DNA from 2 places in the Alteromonas sp. RKMC-009 genome. Region 2 is predicted to be linked to the other one. Evidence: predicted binding sites of a transcription regulator. Region 2 holds the regulator's gene; the other holds the start of a gene.
What was found. Region 2 encodes sigma-54, which starts transcription at its own class of promoters, with help from an activator protein. Its sites were predicted from a motif close to GTTGGCACGNNNNTNGNNT; they were not measured.

Region 1: flgA (flagellar basal body P-ring formation chaperone FlgA) is a predicted target of sigma-54. The motif match lies at 4,502-4,520, and genes of this name have one in related genera.

What each region holds. Positions count from the first base shown of each region.
Region 1 is NZ_CP031010.1:1,433,044-1,440,656, forward strand. It holds gene smrA (DNA endonuclease SmrA) at 17-604, opposite strand; tRNA gene DS731_RS06190 (tRNA-Arg) at 644-718, opposite strand; gene DS731_RS06195 (flagellar assembly protein T N-terminal domain-containing protein) at 804-1,979, opposite strand; gene DS731_RS06200 (LPP20 family lipoprotein) at 2,214-2,690, shown strand; gene flgN (flagellar protein FlgN) at 2,769-3,200, opposite strand; gene flgM (flagellar biosynthesis anti-sigma factor FlgM) at 3,211-3,546, opposite strand; gene flgA (flagellar basal body P-ring formation chaperone FlgA) at 3,640-4,374, opposite strand; gene DS731_RS06220 (chemotaxis protein CheV) at 4,540-5,460, shown strand; gene DS731_RS06225 (CheR family methyltransferase) at 5,480-6,313, shown strand; gene flgB (flagellar basal body rod protein FlgB) at 6,456-6,863, shown strand; gene flgC (flagellar basal body rod protein FlgC) at 6,863-7,285, shown strand; gene DS731_RS06240 (flagellar hook assembly protein FlgD) at 7,310-7,613, shown strand, end outside.
Region 2 is NZ_CP031010.1:998,505-1,006,117, forward strand. It holds gene DS731_RS04350 (helix-turn-helix domain-containing protein) at 1-29, opposite strand, end outside; gene DS731_RS04355 (hypothetical protein) at 143-484, shown strand; gene DS731_RS04360 (DUF2145 domain-containing protein) at 481-1,254, shown strand; gene yiaA (inner membrane protein YiaA) at 1,273-1,665, shown strand; gene DS731_RS04370 (substrate-binding periplasmic protein) at 1,683-2,426, opposite strand; gene DS731_RS04375 (HPr family phosphocarrier protein) at 2,480-2,752, opposite strand; gene rapZ (RNase adapter RapZ) at 2,752-3,597, opposite strand; gene ptsN (PTS IIA-like nitrogen regulatory protein PtsN) at 3,644-4,087, opposite strand; gene hpf (ribosome hibernation promoting factor) at 4,096-4,383, opposite strand; gene DS731_RS04395 (RNA polymerase factor sigma-54) at 4,416-5,900, opposite strand; gene lptB (LPS export ABC transporter ATP-binding protein) at 5,996-6,721, opposite strand; gene lptA (lipopolysaccharide transport periplasmic protein LptA) at 6,727-7,296, opposite strand; gene lptC (LPS export ABC transporter periplasmic protein LptC) at 7,265-7,613, opposite strand, start outside.

The DNA.
Region 1 (7,613 bases), 430 kb from region 2:
TTTCCACATTATCTTTTTATCTTTTTCTATTTTTTTCGCGGTTTATTAACTTTTGTTGCGGATGTTTTTTCAGCAATACATAGGTTGCGCCGAAACCGCCATGACCGGGTTGTGCGGTATGCCACGCGATGACGAAATCCAGTTCGGCGAGCCAGTGATTTACGTAGCTTTTTTTCATTGCCGGAACCGGTTTACTGTTTTCGCCTTTGCCATGCTGAACAAGCAGAGCGCGTGTGCCCCGTTCATGGGCGTTTTTGAGTTGCTTGTAAAGTAAGTCTCTGGATTCCGCGAGGGTCAGGTTTTTAAGAGATATACGCTGTTCAAGTTCATACTTACCCAGCCGTAAGTTCTTAAACACACCGTCCTGAATGCCGGGTTGTTGAAAAGCAATGAAATCGTCGGGTTTGACGGGCTTCACGTTTTCCATGCTGAGGGGATTGAATATGTCCGGATTATCTTTGGCCAGTGCGGCTCTTTTGGCCTTTTTCGCAAGGCTGTCCTGTGCGTCGTGATTGAATACTTTGTCGTCTGTAGTTATCCGTTGTACATCGCCCATCTCTTCCATGAAAGAACGTAAATCATCATCGTCGAACTGGTGGTGCATGGCTGACCTCGAACACAAAGAATATGTCGCTTAACGCTATGGCGTCCCTAGCTGGAATCGAACCAACATCTAAGCCTTAGGAGGGCCTTGTTTTATCCATTAAACTATAGGGACATCCGGTCCGGAACTGCCGGAGAAACGTTATTATAGCTATCCTGAATGGAAGTTGAACCCGCAATTCTCTGATTTACCGTGTTTTCTATCGTCTGGCTACAAAATCATTGGGCTGGATATTGGCAAGAATTCCCCCGTCAACCGCTTCAACCGTAGCGCTGTCAACGGATGCGCTGGTTACCCGCACTTTCACGGGATAAAGGTTATATTGCAAAAATGTCATGCCCTGCGGATCGCGCACCTGGCTGGTTTTATAGACGGTGAGTTCGTCACCGGGTTGAATACCATGGCTGCGGCCAATGGATACCTGCAAGACATCGCCTCTGACGGCCAGTACCCGGCCGGTAGCCGGCTGACAGGTGAGCATGTCATCAATGTCTTCCACCACGCCGGTAAACAACCGGTTGACGGCTTTGCCGTATTCACTTTGCCAGAACCGGTAGCTGCTGACATCAATCTGTGAGAACTGATCGAATTCCCACACGGCTTCGGTAGCATAATTTTTCTGCATGAGTACGGCACCGTTCATACCGTCTACCAGAGAAACATCGAGGGAAAACTGACGCAATGCATCATCACTCTTCCAGAATGCCAGTGAAGAGTGAGCGGGACGCAGCATACTCAAATCTGTGATGGTTGCTGCCAGAATGTATTGTGAGCGGCTCTGTCGGGCCAGGTCAGGTGCCTGAGCCAGCACATTCGCGCGGTTCCATCTGACAGTGTAGGGCACTATTTGAGCCAGTGAAGTTAATTCAGAGCGGGCTTTAAATAATTGCTGGAGGTGTCTGGGTGCCTGTTCGGATAAATCGTGGATTTGTCCGTCCTGTGCCTGCGCCCTGTGTTCGATAGGAAACCAGGTGGTGACCAGGGTTTTTTGAAAGTCAGCAGCACTGCATGAGGCGGTTTGCGGGAAAATGTCAGCCCGTATGGTTACTGTTACATAATCGCTATGCCATTTCTCATCAATAAGCTCAAGGTTGTTCACTTCTCCGCTGGCACTGATTTGAAGCCTGTCTTCCTGCAACAGTCCGTTGGTCAGCATCTGAACACTTTGCACTGAAGCGCCGGCAAAAATCATTGCCTGTCTGATCGCCTCTTCGGTGGCCTTTGCTTTGGCGGCAATTTTATCTCCGCCCTGGATGAGTGCCTGTCCTCTGGCTTCATACCAGACGGCAGAAGTTTGCCACGACAGTAATAAAAATAGCCCTGTAAGAAACAGTTTAATCCCCGCTGGCCGGAGCAAATTGTCAATTCGAGTCATCTTTATCACCGCAATCATATTTAAAATGAAGCGGAACCGCTGGCAAAGCAGCGTTTCCGGGTTTATGTGCAAAGACAAGAGCAAAAAACGTTCCTGAAATTGCGTCTGAAAAATGGCGCAGAACATCAGGGCACGGTTATTGCTGGAAACGGGTAACAGAAACAATCTGCTGTGGATGCAGAACAATGGTGTTCAGCGACTTTCAGCAAACTGATTAAGAACTACAGGTGGGTTATGCAATCTATTATCCTGCGATCAGCAAGAGCTACAGGCGTCAGTCTGGTATTACTGCTGGGTGGTTGCTCAGGGCTTATTGATAAGCATGTTGAGTGGGAAGTGGTGGAGCCGGAAAGTTACCCCGTGCTGACAGCGATAGGATATGCACCGGTTGCGCAGCAAATGGGTCAGACGGAAAATGACCGCTCCCTGATGGCAATGAAAGCATCAAAGCTGGATGCCTACCGTGAACTGGCTGAACAAGTATATGGTCAGCGACTGAATGGTTCCCAGTCGGTGGCGAACATGGTGATGCAAGATTCACAATTAAAAGCATCCGTTGAAGGCGTGATCCGCGGCGCGAGGGTGATAAAAAGTTATCCGGTGGGCGAGGATACTTACGCTACTGAGTTAGAGCTGGACATGCGTAAGGTGTACGATATTTACCTGACAACCGCTAAGCCTAAAAGGATTAGGGACGTTACTTATTACTGAGCCGGTTTTCTGACTCAGATCTTCTGTAAAAAGCAAAAAAGCCCGTTTCCACGGGCTTTTTGGTACTTGTCACTATTATCAGGCGCTCACGCCTCTGCCTAATCCGGAGCCTTTCGGCTTTCCGCTTTTATCGTAGGTCAGAGATTCTTTGGCGCGGACTTCCAGCATTAAATTACGCAGGTGGGTCAACCTGAGCTGACCCTGTTCAACAGCTTTTTGATTAACTGATGTACGGTACTGACACTCTTCGAGAAGCTTTTTGGCCTGGGCAATCAAGGCGGTAACATCGTCTGGCGCTGTTTTTTCCGCTGTAAGTGCAGTGTACTGCTTACTGATAGCAATATCACTTTGCTGAATGGTATCGAGGGTTTGCTCTTTATCCTTGAGCAGATTCATCAATGCCTCAGCATCCCGGGAGCTGATCAGGTGCAATTCCTGTTCAAGCAAAGTTGCCAGATGCGTTAAGTTTGCGATCTGTTGCTCCAGTGCCTGTACCAGTGACTGCGACATAAATTACTCTCTACGATTTAATGCCAAAAACCTGCGCTTCTAACCGTGCGATTTTCTGCGCCAGGGAATCCGGGTCGATTTTATACTCACCACTTTGAATGGCTTTCTTCAGTTTGTCGACCTTTTCCTGATTGACCGGCGCCTCAGTGCCTTTCTTCTGCACCTGACTTAACTGCTGAGCAGACTGAGTCAGTGAGACAGAATCCTGGCGCGGAGCCGTCGTCTGTGTATTTTTCGCCGCAGCTTCCTGTTGCTGCGCCGTTTGTGTCTGTGCCTGCTGATTATTCAGCTTTGCATTGTCAATGGGCGCCTTAGGGGTTCCATTGTTAACATTGTTGATTGCCATAAATTTTTTCCACTACCAATAACACCTCATACACGTTATCGGCCTGAACTGGCGCATCTTTAACCTTTTTTCAGTGTTTTTTACTGTTTCAGGCTATAAATTCACAACCACTGTTTGCGTGCTGGCAACTTCAGCGATAAGCGTCTTTTTCGACGATGCGTTAACTACCTGAATACTATCGCCTATTACCCCGTCCTGTCTAGCGATGCCGGCCGTTTTCACCTGCATTCCCGCGGCCTGAGCACGGATAGTGATGCGATCACCTTTACAGACAAAGCATAGCATATTTGCCTGTACAGGCTGGCCGTCACGGACCCGTCTTTTCATCCTCGCACCGATAAGTTCTTTTTGCGACATGTAACTGGTGTGCCGCAGCTGGTTAATGTCTACTTCAGCCAGCTTCAGGTTTGCTGATGTCAGCACTGTGCCCGGGCTGATAAGACCGGAGGTCACCACCACCGTGCGGGTCCGCGCAACCCGAGCGTTGGTAAACAGATACCAGTCATTGTTGCCGCAACTCACTCTTACTGAAATATAGGACTGGGTGAAGGCGCTGCTGTCTGCGTGATACTGAAAAGGAGTATGGCAGACGGGGATCTGAATGCGGTCATCAACAGGCACAATACTTACCTGAATATTATCGTCGCCGTGAGCGTCACCAATTTCGCCTAACAGATAAGCCTGAGCTTCCTGCTGAATTTTTTCCCGCATCTGCGCTGAAGATTGGGCAAATGCCGGGATACTGGCTATGTTTAGCATCATCAGCAACATAACCATCAGTGGCCTGCTTAAAGATTTCTGCAATAATTTCGATAACTTTTTCTGCATGATGACTTTTTTCGTGTTCAGTTCATTGTATTTTGACTATGATTAAAAGCAGAACCCTTAGATTCGTAACGGTTAAAGTGTCACTTTTTTGGCGATTCTGTTTTTAAACATTAAGTGATATGGTGAAACGCAATGTTCGTGCCCAATTTAAATTAGAGGTGATGTATGTCAGGCATTCTTGATTCCGTTAACCAGCGCACGCAGTTAGTGGGGCAGAATAGGCTGGAGCTACTGTTATTCAGACTCAACGGCCGTCAGCGCTTTGGTATTAACGTGTTCAAAGTGCGGGAGGTACTGCAGTGCCCGCCATTGACAGCAATGCCTAAATTGAATTCACTGGTACGGGGAATCGCGCATATCCGCGGGCAAACCATTTCTGTCATAGACCTTAGCATGGCAACAGGCGGCAGACGGATTGAAAACCTCGAAACAGCATTTATCGTTATTGCCGAGTACAACCGCTCAGTACAGGGCTTTCTGGTTGGCGCGGTTGAACGCATTATCAATACGAACTGGGATGCCATTATGCCCCCGCCGCAGGGTACGGGCCGCGCCAGTTATCTCACTGCCGTTACGGAAGTGGATAAAGAGCTGGTGGAAATTCTGGACGTAGAAAAAATTCTTAACGAAATTTCTCCGCTCAAAGCCGAGGTCAGTGAAGATGTTATCGCCGGGCTGGATACCACTGCTCAGGAAGATAAGATTATATTCATTGCCGATGACTCTTCTGTTGCCCGCAGTCAGGTGAAAAAAGCGCTGACGGCACTGGGACTGAAAATGGAGCTGGCTAAGAATGGCCTGGAAGCATTGAACCGTCTCAAAGAGATTGCTGCTGAAACCGGCGACGTTACAGATAAAGTGGGCGTACTGGTTTCCGATATAGAAATGCCGGAAATGGACGGATACACACTGACGGCTGAAATTAAAAACACCCCTGAATTGCAGAAATTAAAAGTGGTTCTGCACACGTCGTTAAGCGGGGTATTCAATCAGGCGATGGTGCAAAAAGTCGGTGCCGATGATTTCATTGCAAAATTCCATCCTGATGAACTTGCTACTGCTGTAGGTAAATGGTTGTCTAACTGATTGACGGGGCCAGGGAAGCTTGAAAAATAAAGAAGTGTCTGCCGATAGTTACCGTCAGTTCGGAACTTTTCTGCAGCAACAGTGTGGCATTTCGTTAGGCGACAACAAGCAATATCTTGTTCGTAGCCGCTTGTCGTCTTTGATGTACGAATACGACTACGACAGTCTGGACGGATTGATTGCAGCAGTGGTACGCGGTGGGAACCGTAATCTGTTGCAATCCGTTCTGGATGCCATGACCACCAATGAAACCCTCTGGTTTCGTGATAATTATCCCTACGAATTACTTATCAATAATATCTTGCCGCAGTACGCCAGTGAAAATCGCCGGTTGCGGATCTGGAGTGCTGCCTGTTCCTCAGGACAGGAACCGTACTCCATCGCTATGTCAGTACTGGAATTTCAGCGGCAAAAACCCGGCGCTTTAAGAGCAGGTGTGGAAATTACCGGCACAGATTTGTCGTCGGCCATGCTGGAGAAGTGCAACAAAGGTGTGTATGACGAACTTTCTCTGGCCCGCGGGTTATCGGCAGAACGCCGACAACGCTATTTCTCTCCCAACAGTGAGGGTATGGTTCAGGTCAATGAGGAAGTACGCAGAATGGTTACTTTCAAAAGCCTGAATCTGCTGCACAGTTATACAGCCCTGGGTCGCTTCGACATCGTATTTTGCCGTAATGTACTGATTTATTTTCCGGCAGATGTGAAACAAAAGATACTGCAACAAATTGCCGCCCAGATGCAGCCCGGGGGGATTTTGTTCCTCGGCGCTTCGGAATCTATCGGTGAAGCCGGATCTCACTTTACCATGGTGAAGTGCCATCCCGGCCTTTACTATCAAAGAAATAAATAATCTCCTGACGCCCCGCCCGGGGCGTCAAAAAATACTTGGCACTTCATTTGCAAAGTTTTCAACAATAAGAAAACGACGATTCATACTCTGAATCTCTTTTTAATTCGATGTTGTAGGAATCTTTGCCTGTGGAGTGTTTTACATGGCCATCAACTTAGACAATCTGACCGGTTTCCATAAAAAAGCGCTGGATATCAGAGAGCAGAAGATGGAAGTGATTGCCGGTAATCTGGCAAACGCTAACACACCCGGCTACAAAGCCCGCGATATAGACTTTAAGCAAGCCATGGAAAGCGCCCGCAGTGAACAGCGCCAGGGCTCTTTGCAGCGCACTCATGAAAATCACATTGGTGGCGGTCTTAATATCAACAGCTTCGACATCGATTATCGAATCCCAAATCAGCCCGACACCGGGGACGGCAACACCGTTGAAGTGCAGGCTGAAAGAAATGCCTTTCTGGATAACGGAATGAGATACCAGGCAACCCTGCAATTTCTCGAAGGAAAACTGAAAGGTATGAAGAAGGCCTTAAGTGGAGGGCAAAGTTAATGAGCCTGTTTAATGTCATGTCCATTTCCGGTACCGGTATGGAAGCAGAAAGTGTCCGTCTGAACACCACCGCCAGTAACATTGCTAACGCTAACAGCGTCAGCAGCAGTTACGAAGAAACCTATAAGGCACGCTATCCGGTTTTCGCCGCAGAACTTGCCAGAGCATCTGATGAACAGAGCAAAGGCGTGGGTGTTGAGGTTAAAGGCGTAGTGGAGAGCGATGCACCTCTGCAAATTGAGTATGCACCGAACAATCCCATGGCTGATGAAAACGGTTATATCTACAAGCCCAACGTCAACATTGTCGAAGAAATGGCAAATATGATGTCCGCTTCGAAAGGCTACGAAACAAACGTTCAGGTTGCTGATACAACCAAACGTATTTTCCGTCAGGTACTGCAGCTTGGTCGCGGTCAGTAACCGCGCTGAGCAGAGGGTATTTTCGTGAGTACTATTTCAAATACGACCGGCTTAAATTCAGAGCTCTACTGGCAGGAAGAAGGTGTAGCCGTTGCCGATGGCAGCGAACAGCGCCTGACTCAGGAAGACTTTTTCTCATTGCTTACAGAGCAGCTGGCGAATCAGGATCCAACTAAACCGGTGGACAATGATCAGATGGTTGCCCAGATGACATCTTTCACGATGGCAGACGGGATCTCCCAGTTGAATGAAAAGTTCGAATCCTTTGCCGCGTCCATGACATCCAACCAGGCATTGCAGGCTTCCAGTCTGATCGGTCAGCAGGTGC
Region 2 (7,613 bases):
GTGCCGATGAGTTGCTTAATCTGCTGCATAGTATTAATAAGTGATACTTTTGGTGTTGAAATAGTCTACATCAATTATTTGAGTTTATTAATGTTCTTCTCCGAACTACTGTGAATACACAGTCACTACTGAGGAACTGAAAATGAAACATGGATTGATATCAGGTTTAGCAATACTGACACTGAGTTGCGGTGTAATGGCCGACGACTCAATACAACACAGCGGTCAGGCAAGTAAACACAGTGTGCTTGCAGCAACGGAAAGTGTGCAAACAACAGCATCAGTGGCCAGCGCTGTATCGGTTGCACCGGTCGTGTTAAGTGTGGGAGTGGCAGTGATTGCGGCAGATTCAGCCCACTCCGTTCACCATAGCATTGAGAAAAGCAATAAACCTTTACCGGTGACAAAACGGGTGATTACTGCAGACCCGGCCCCCAACGTGGTGATAAACCAGACTATCGTGACACAGGGGAAAACTCAATGAGGTCCGCGATAGCAATGCTTGCGTGTCTGGCGTTGCCTGTGTTTGCCGGCAGTCAGCAAGAAGCACCCCGCCGGCATGCGCCGGAGGCGATTATAAAGTTTGCAAAGCAAACCGAGCATTATCTGGCTGAGCAGGGAGCCTATGCGGCGATCATTGCGCGGGTTGGACGGGCGTCTGAAGACTTGCCTGAAGGTATTTCATTTACCCATACGGCAATTGCACTGTATTCCGATGTTACGCTGGATGACGGCACGGTAGAGCAGGGGTATGCAATACACAATTTATATCAGCTGGCAGATAAGCCGGGTACAAGCGTACTGAAAACGGATTATCCGGTGGATTTCTTTTGGGGAGCGACGGAGTTAAAAGCCGGCATAATTATTCCCGATTGGGAAGTGCAGCAGAAAATTGTTGCCCTGTATGCGCAGGACAAAGCGAAATTGCTTCACGAACCGGCCTATTCCGTCATAGCGAGTCCGTTTACGGAAGGAAAGCAAAACTGCACTGAGTACACCCTTGATGTGCTGAATGCTGCTATTTACGACACCACTGACAGTCATCGCCTTAAAAACAATACGCAGGCATGGTTTAAAGCACAGCCGGTGAAGGTTAACAAAATGAAGTTGCGGTTAGGCAGTTGGGTGAGCAGCGGTGTGTCGTTAAGCGACCATCCTGGCGCGATACAAACCGCTACGTTTACCACAATTGCTAATTATCTGGAAAACAATCAACTGGTGGCACATCAAACCGTGCTGTATGCCAGTCACTGATATAAAACGGAGATCATCATGAACGCAAATAAACCAACGAAAGCCTTTTTTATTGCTTCTGTTATTGCACTGCTGACAGGATTTGCTGCTTACATCACCGGACTACTGAATGCCGATATGCCACTTAATGAAAAAGGCTACTACTTTGCTGTATTTCTCTTTGGACTGTTTGCTGCCGTGTCTGTACAAAAAACAGTGCGGGACAAAATGGAAGGCATACAGACAACGAAAATATACCTGATGTTGTGCTGGTTTGGCCTTGGTGCTGCTATTGCACTGTTAGTCATTGGTTTGGTAAACGCCAACCTGTTGCTGAGTGAAAAAGGATTTTATGGGATGGCTTTTGTACTGAGTTTGTTTGCCGCGACTACGGTGCAAAAAAATGTCAGGGATAATGCGGCAGCGGAATAAGATGTGAAGTTGAAAGCTCAGATCGCAGGATCCGGGTCTTTAACATAGTCAGACAGGACGTGATTGAATTTATCTATGAAGCCCGGGTCCACAGATTGTTTACTGAACATGAAGTGGACGTCCTGTACGTTAACGGGCTTATTACTGATTTCCAGTTCGAGGTGCAACTGTTCAGCATTAAAGCTAATCACTCTGATATCGTCCAGCACCAAATCGACACGGCCTCTGTTCAGAAACTGTAACCGCCGTTTAACGGAATCCAGATGAATAAGCTGCGCGCTGTACTGCTCAGTGACTGTTTCATTAAACCAGTCGCCGAACCACCCACCGGTATTTAACGCCAGGGTTTTGCCTTCCCTTAGTAAGGTTTCAAGAGATTTGCCGGCATATTCGTTATGATGGGAAGGATGAAAGGCAAAGCTGATGGTTTCTTTGCGGTAAGGAACAGAAAAATAGTTTTTCAGTGCTCTCGCCGGTGTGAAAGCTGCACCTGTAACTACATCAATTTGCCCCAGTTCTATTTGCTGAGTGACCCGTCTTTCAGGCAGGATCTGGCTTTCCAGTGCATAATCCAGCTTGCCTAAAACCGACTTCAACAATTGGTAGTCTTCACCGGCCGGCTCATTATTGTCTGTTATGTACAGATAAGGAGGCCAGGCTGTACCACCGGTTGTCAGACTTTTTCTGTGCTCAGCACACCATACAGAGCTTTGATAAGCCATCGCTGTCAAAAAGATGATTAAACTGATGAAACGTTTCAACGGGTTTGCCTTTAAGCCTTCGCCGGCACTACACACTCAGTGGTGTGCCGGCGCTATTCATCTTCGTTAAATCTGCCTGCAATTAATGCCTCAACAGCATCCATTGCAGCTTCAGCATCAGGACCTTCAGAGATCACAGTAACCTGTTCCCCCTGATGACTTTCCATCATCATCAGTCCCAGTACACTATTGGCATTAGCCTGCTTATCGCCTTTTTGTAAAATAACTTCGGCATCGAACTGATTCGCCAGTTGCACCAACTGCGTTGCAGCCCGGGCATGCAGGCCCAGTTTATTAACAATAGTCAGAGATTTCTCTATGCGCATTATTTACTTTGCTCCCTGTGGCGGATCTGGACATCAGGATGAGATTCCCGGAAGTTTTTCGCCAGTGATTCCGCTACATAAACTGAACGGTGCTGTCCGCCGGTACATCCGATAGCGACTGTCACATAACTGCGGTTATTCCGTTCAAGGTGCGGCAGCCAGGTCGTGATGAGGTTCTGAATCTGCCAGATAAATTTAGTCACAATAGGCTGGGAACTGAGGAAAACCTGAACCGGTGTATCCAGGCCTGTCAGGTGTTTTAAATCCGGCTCCCAGTGAGGGTTTGGCAGAAAACGGGCGTCAAATACATAGTCTGCATCTTTGGGAATACCGTGTTTAAAGCCGAATGATTCAAATACCAGAACAAGTCGTGAGCTTTTCTTACCGAGGATACGCTCGCGGATTAATTCTGCCAGCTGGTGGATGCTCAGAGAGTCGGTATCAATATTCAAATCCGCTCTTTCTGCTACGGGGGCCAGTAATTCCCGTTCTGTCTGAATGGCATCAGACAATGATTTATTCAGTTTGGCCAGCGGGTGTAACCGGCGGGTTTCGCTGAACCGGCGCACCAGCATATCGTCACTTGCGTCAATATATACGATGGTGACAGTCCATGACTGAGGCAGGTAGTCGAGAATTTCAACCAGCTCAGAAGGCTCTTTAGGCAAGTTCCTGACATCAATACTCACAGCTACCTGCTCGTATTCATCGGCGACAGTGTGTGTCAGGGCTGGTAGCAGATTAACCGGAATATTATCGACGCAGTAATACCCCAGATCCTCAAGGGCACGAAGTGCTACTGATTTTCCTGAACCTGAACGTCCGCTGATGATAATTAACTTCACGCCGTTTCTCCTGAAGTCACGTGTTGTCGGTGCGTATTACACTAAGTTACTGTAATGCGCGAATAATATCATCACTTGTCTGAGCTTTGCGGATAGTTTTTATGGTTTCTTTATCGCTGAGTTTCCCGGCAACCATGGCCAGAGTTTGTAAATGTCCTTCGGTTTGTTCCTGAGGGACAAGCAGAGTAAAGAAAATATCCACAGGTTTATTGTCGATTGCATCAAAATCGATGGCGGGCGTGCTGGTAACCACAATGGCGATGACTTTTTCCAGTCCGGCCAGACGACCATGGGGGAGGGCAATGCCGTTACCTATACCTGTGCTGCCCATTCGCTCACGGGCCAGCAGGCTACTTAACACGGTGGCTTCGTCTACATCGGGGTTATTTTTAGCTGCAATCCCGCTGATGATTTCGAGAATGCGTTTTTTGCTATTGCACTGGACCGCACACTCGGTGCGGTCCAGGCTGACTATGGCTTGTATATCCATGAATTCAATTAGTGCTTTTTAAGCTTTTCCTTGTGTTTCAGGACCTGCCTGTCGAGTTTATCGACCATGCTGTCAATGGCAGCATACATGTCCTGATTTTCGGAAGAGGCGAAGACTTCCGCGCCGCTAAGATGAACCGTTGCTTCTGCTTTTTGGCTAAGCTTTTCAACATTTAAAATAACGTGCACATTTGATATGTGGTCAAAATGACGTTCCAGTTTGCTGAACTTAGTATCGACATAATTACGCAAAGAATCAGTGATCTCAATGTGATGACCAGAAAGGTTGATTTGCATATTTCGTCTTCCTTATTTTGAGCAGCCTTAAGTTAGATAAGGCTTTTGCGTTGGTTAGACGGCGGGATCGACAAGGATTCCCGGTACTTTGCTATTGTTCGCCGGGCAACCATAATGCCTTGATCGGCCAACAACGAAGCAATCTTGCTGTCACTCAGTGGCTTGCCTGGATTTTCAGCGGCAACCAGCTTCTTAATCAGGGCGCGAATCGCTGTCGATGAACACTCTCCACCTGATTCAGTGGCAACGTGGCTGGAGAAGAAATACTTCAACTCGAAAATACCACGGGGCGTGTGCATGTACTTCTGCGTTGTTACCCTGGAAATAGTAGATTCGTGCATATCTACCATTTCTGCGACATCATTCAGCACCATTGGTTTCATCATTTCAGGGCCATGCTCAAAAAAGCCCATCTGTTGCTGAACAATACAATTTGCTACTTTCAGCAGCGTATCGTTCCGGCTCTCAAGGCTCTTAATGAACCATTTAGCTTCTTGCATGTGAGAGCGGATAAATTGTGAATCGCTGCTGTTTCTTGCTTTACGGCTCATTGCAGCGTACTGCTGATTAACACTGAGCTTAGGCAGGCTGTCGGGGTTTAATTCTACAACCCAACGGCCATTTTTCTTCGCAACCGATACATCCGGAATGACATATTCGGGTTCTTTCGTAATTAATGCACTGCCCGGACGGGGATTAAGCGTTTGCAGCAAACGCATCGCTTCCCGCAACTGATCTTCTTTCAGGCGGGTTTTACGCATTAACGTACGGTAGTCTTTACTGCCCAACAGATCGGAATGCTCTCTGAGCAGCAGTTTAGCTTCTTCCAGCCACGGTGTTTCCGGTGCAAATTGTGCCAGCTGAACTAACAAGCACTCCTGCGGTGTGCGGGACCCGGAACCGAGAGGATCAAAAAGCTGAATACGTTTAAGTACACACTCAACCTCATCTTCTTCAACGGGCTCTTCCATATCTTCACTGTTAACGCTTTGCAGAATGTCGTCAACGGTAACCGTGAGATAGCCGGACTCATCAATAGAATCGATGATCGCCAGTGCAATGGCGCGGTCTGTATCAGAAAAAGGTGTCAGACGCATTTGCCACAGCAGATGGTCCTGAATATTTTCGGTGGTTTCACCCTGAAAGATTTGTTCATCGTCGCCACCGGAAGGGCCGGGCGCGGGTGCAGAAGACGCAGAAATGTACTCATCCCAGGTACTGTCGATGGGCAGCTCGTCCGGTAAATCATTCTTTTCCAGTGCTTCCCCGGTATCCATGCTGTCAGAAGATGAGGCTGATGCAGACTCTTGCATGCTGTCATCATTATCGATGTTATTTTTCTCAATTACATCGTTGTCGGAGCTGTCGTCGACTTCCAGCAAAGGATTAGAGTCGAGGGCTTCCTGAATTTCTTGTTGTAAGTCCAGCGTAGACAACTGCAATAGCTTGATCGCCTGCTGAAGCTGAGGCGTCATTGTCAGTTGTTGGCTAAATTTTAACTGTAAAGATGGTTTCATCTACGTCTTATATAAACTCTAAAAAGGACATCCGGTTGTAGCGGTGTGAGTGCCGGTGGCGAAATCTCCGCTAAATGCTCATCCCGATATCTTAACTATAGCCTGAATTGCTCACCAAGGTATACATCACGAACTTTTTGATTACTTAATACCTGTTCTGCGGTGCCCTGAGCAATCAGTTCTCCATGACTGACGATATAGGCCTCTTCACACACATCAAGGGTTTCCCTGACATTGTGGTCGGTGATGAGGATACCGATACCTCTGTCCCGTAAGTGCTGAATGATCTTCTTTATATCATTAACCGAAATCGGGTCAACTCCGGCGAAGGGTTCATCGAGCAAAATAAATTGCGGATTGGCTGCCAGTGCGCGGGCAATTTCAACCCGGCGGCGTTCGCCACCCGACAAACTCATACCTGTGCTATTACGTATATGGTTAATATTAAATTCATCAAGTAGTGCATCCGCTTCCTGCTCACGTTGATGACTTTTTAAGTCTTTACGCGTCTGCAATATCGCCATGATGTTTTCATGTACGGTCAGCTTGCGGAAAATGGATGCCTCCTGGGGCAAATAACCAATTCCCCGGCGGGCACGTTCGTGCATTGGCTGGTGAGTCAGCTCCTGCTCATCTATGAGGATTTTGCCTTTATCCAGCGGCACAAGACCGACAATCATGTAAAACGTTGTGGTTTTACCTGCACCGTTAGGACCCAGCAGACCTACTATCTGTCCGGTAGAAACCGATAAACTAACGTCACGGACGACCTGGCGTGATTTATACGACTTTGCCAGATGAGTCGCACTCAGGGTTGCCATGTAACTCAGTTACCCTCGTTTTCGTTGCTGTCTGAAGTCTTGTTCTCTTCCTTCAACTCTTTAACTGTGTCAGGACGGAAAACCGTGGTTACCCGGCCGTTGCTGTTACTTTCACCGCCGGTTGCCAGAAGTTGCTCTTTTGACATGTCATAGGTGATGCTATCTCCCTGGACCATGCTGGTATCTTGCTGGATTTTCGCATCACCTTGCAAGGAAATAAGTTGTTTGGCGACTTCGTAGCGAATTTCATTTGCGCTGGCTTTTACCTTTGCACCGTCATCCAGGGTTTGAGAATAACTGGCTGGTTTTCCGCGGGCGATAAAAATTTCTTTTCCTTCGCCTTCACTGGCGATGGCTTCCACTTCATCTGCGGCAATAATGAGTGAACCCTGGGTGATTTTCACATCGTCTTTAAAAACCGATTTTTTCTTCTTACCGTCGATAAACTGTGACTTGGCATCCACGGTAATCGGCTTTTCAAAATCACCGGAGCCGGCCATTGCCTCACCGGCAACAGCAAGCAGCGTTATTACTGCAAAAAGGCTAACTGCCCGGGGAATAAATTGTCTGCACATGATCAATTAACTCATATTGTTGGGTACGCAGGTTCGCATTGAAACCGTTACTTTTAATGATGGTCTGTACGCCGCGTATATCTACCGGCTGGTCTGAAGTCATGGTTTTGTCATCCAGATTCACCTTAATAAAATTGGTTGTGATGGTCTGGATAAACTCTTCAGGGTTCAGGCTTTTTATCAGCACATTGTCTTCCAGCTGGATCAGGTCATCGTTGTAGAGTGTGCCTTCATCAGCGGTAACTTGCCATGGGGCCTCGTCATCATTCACATAGACAGTGTATTTGGGTTGGTCGAATAACACAAAGCCTAGTTGG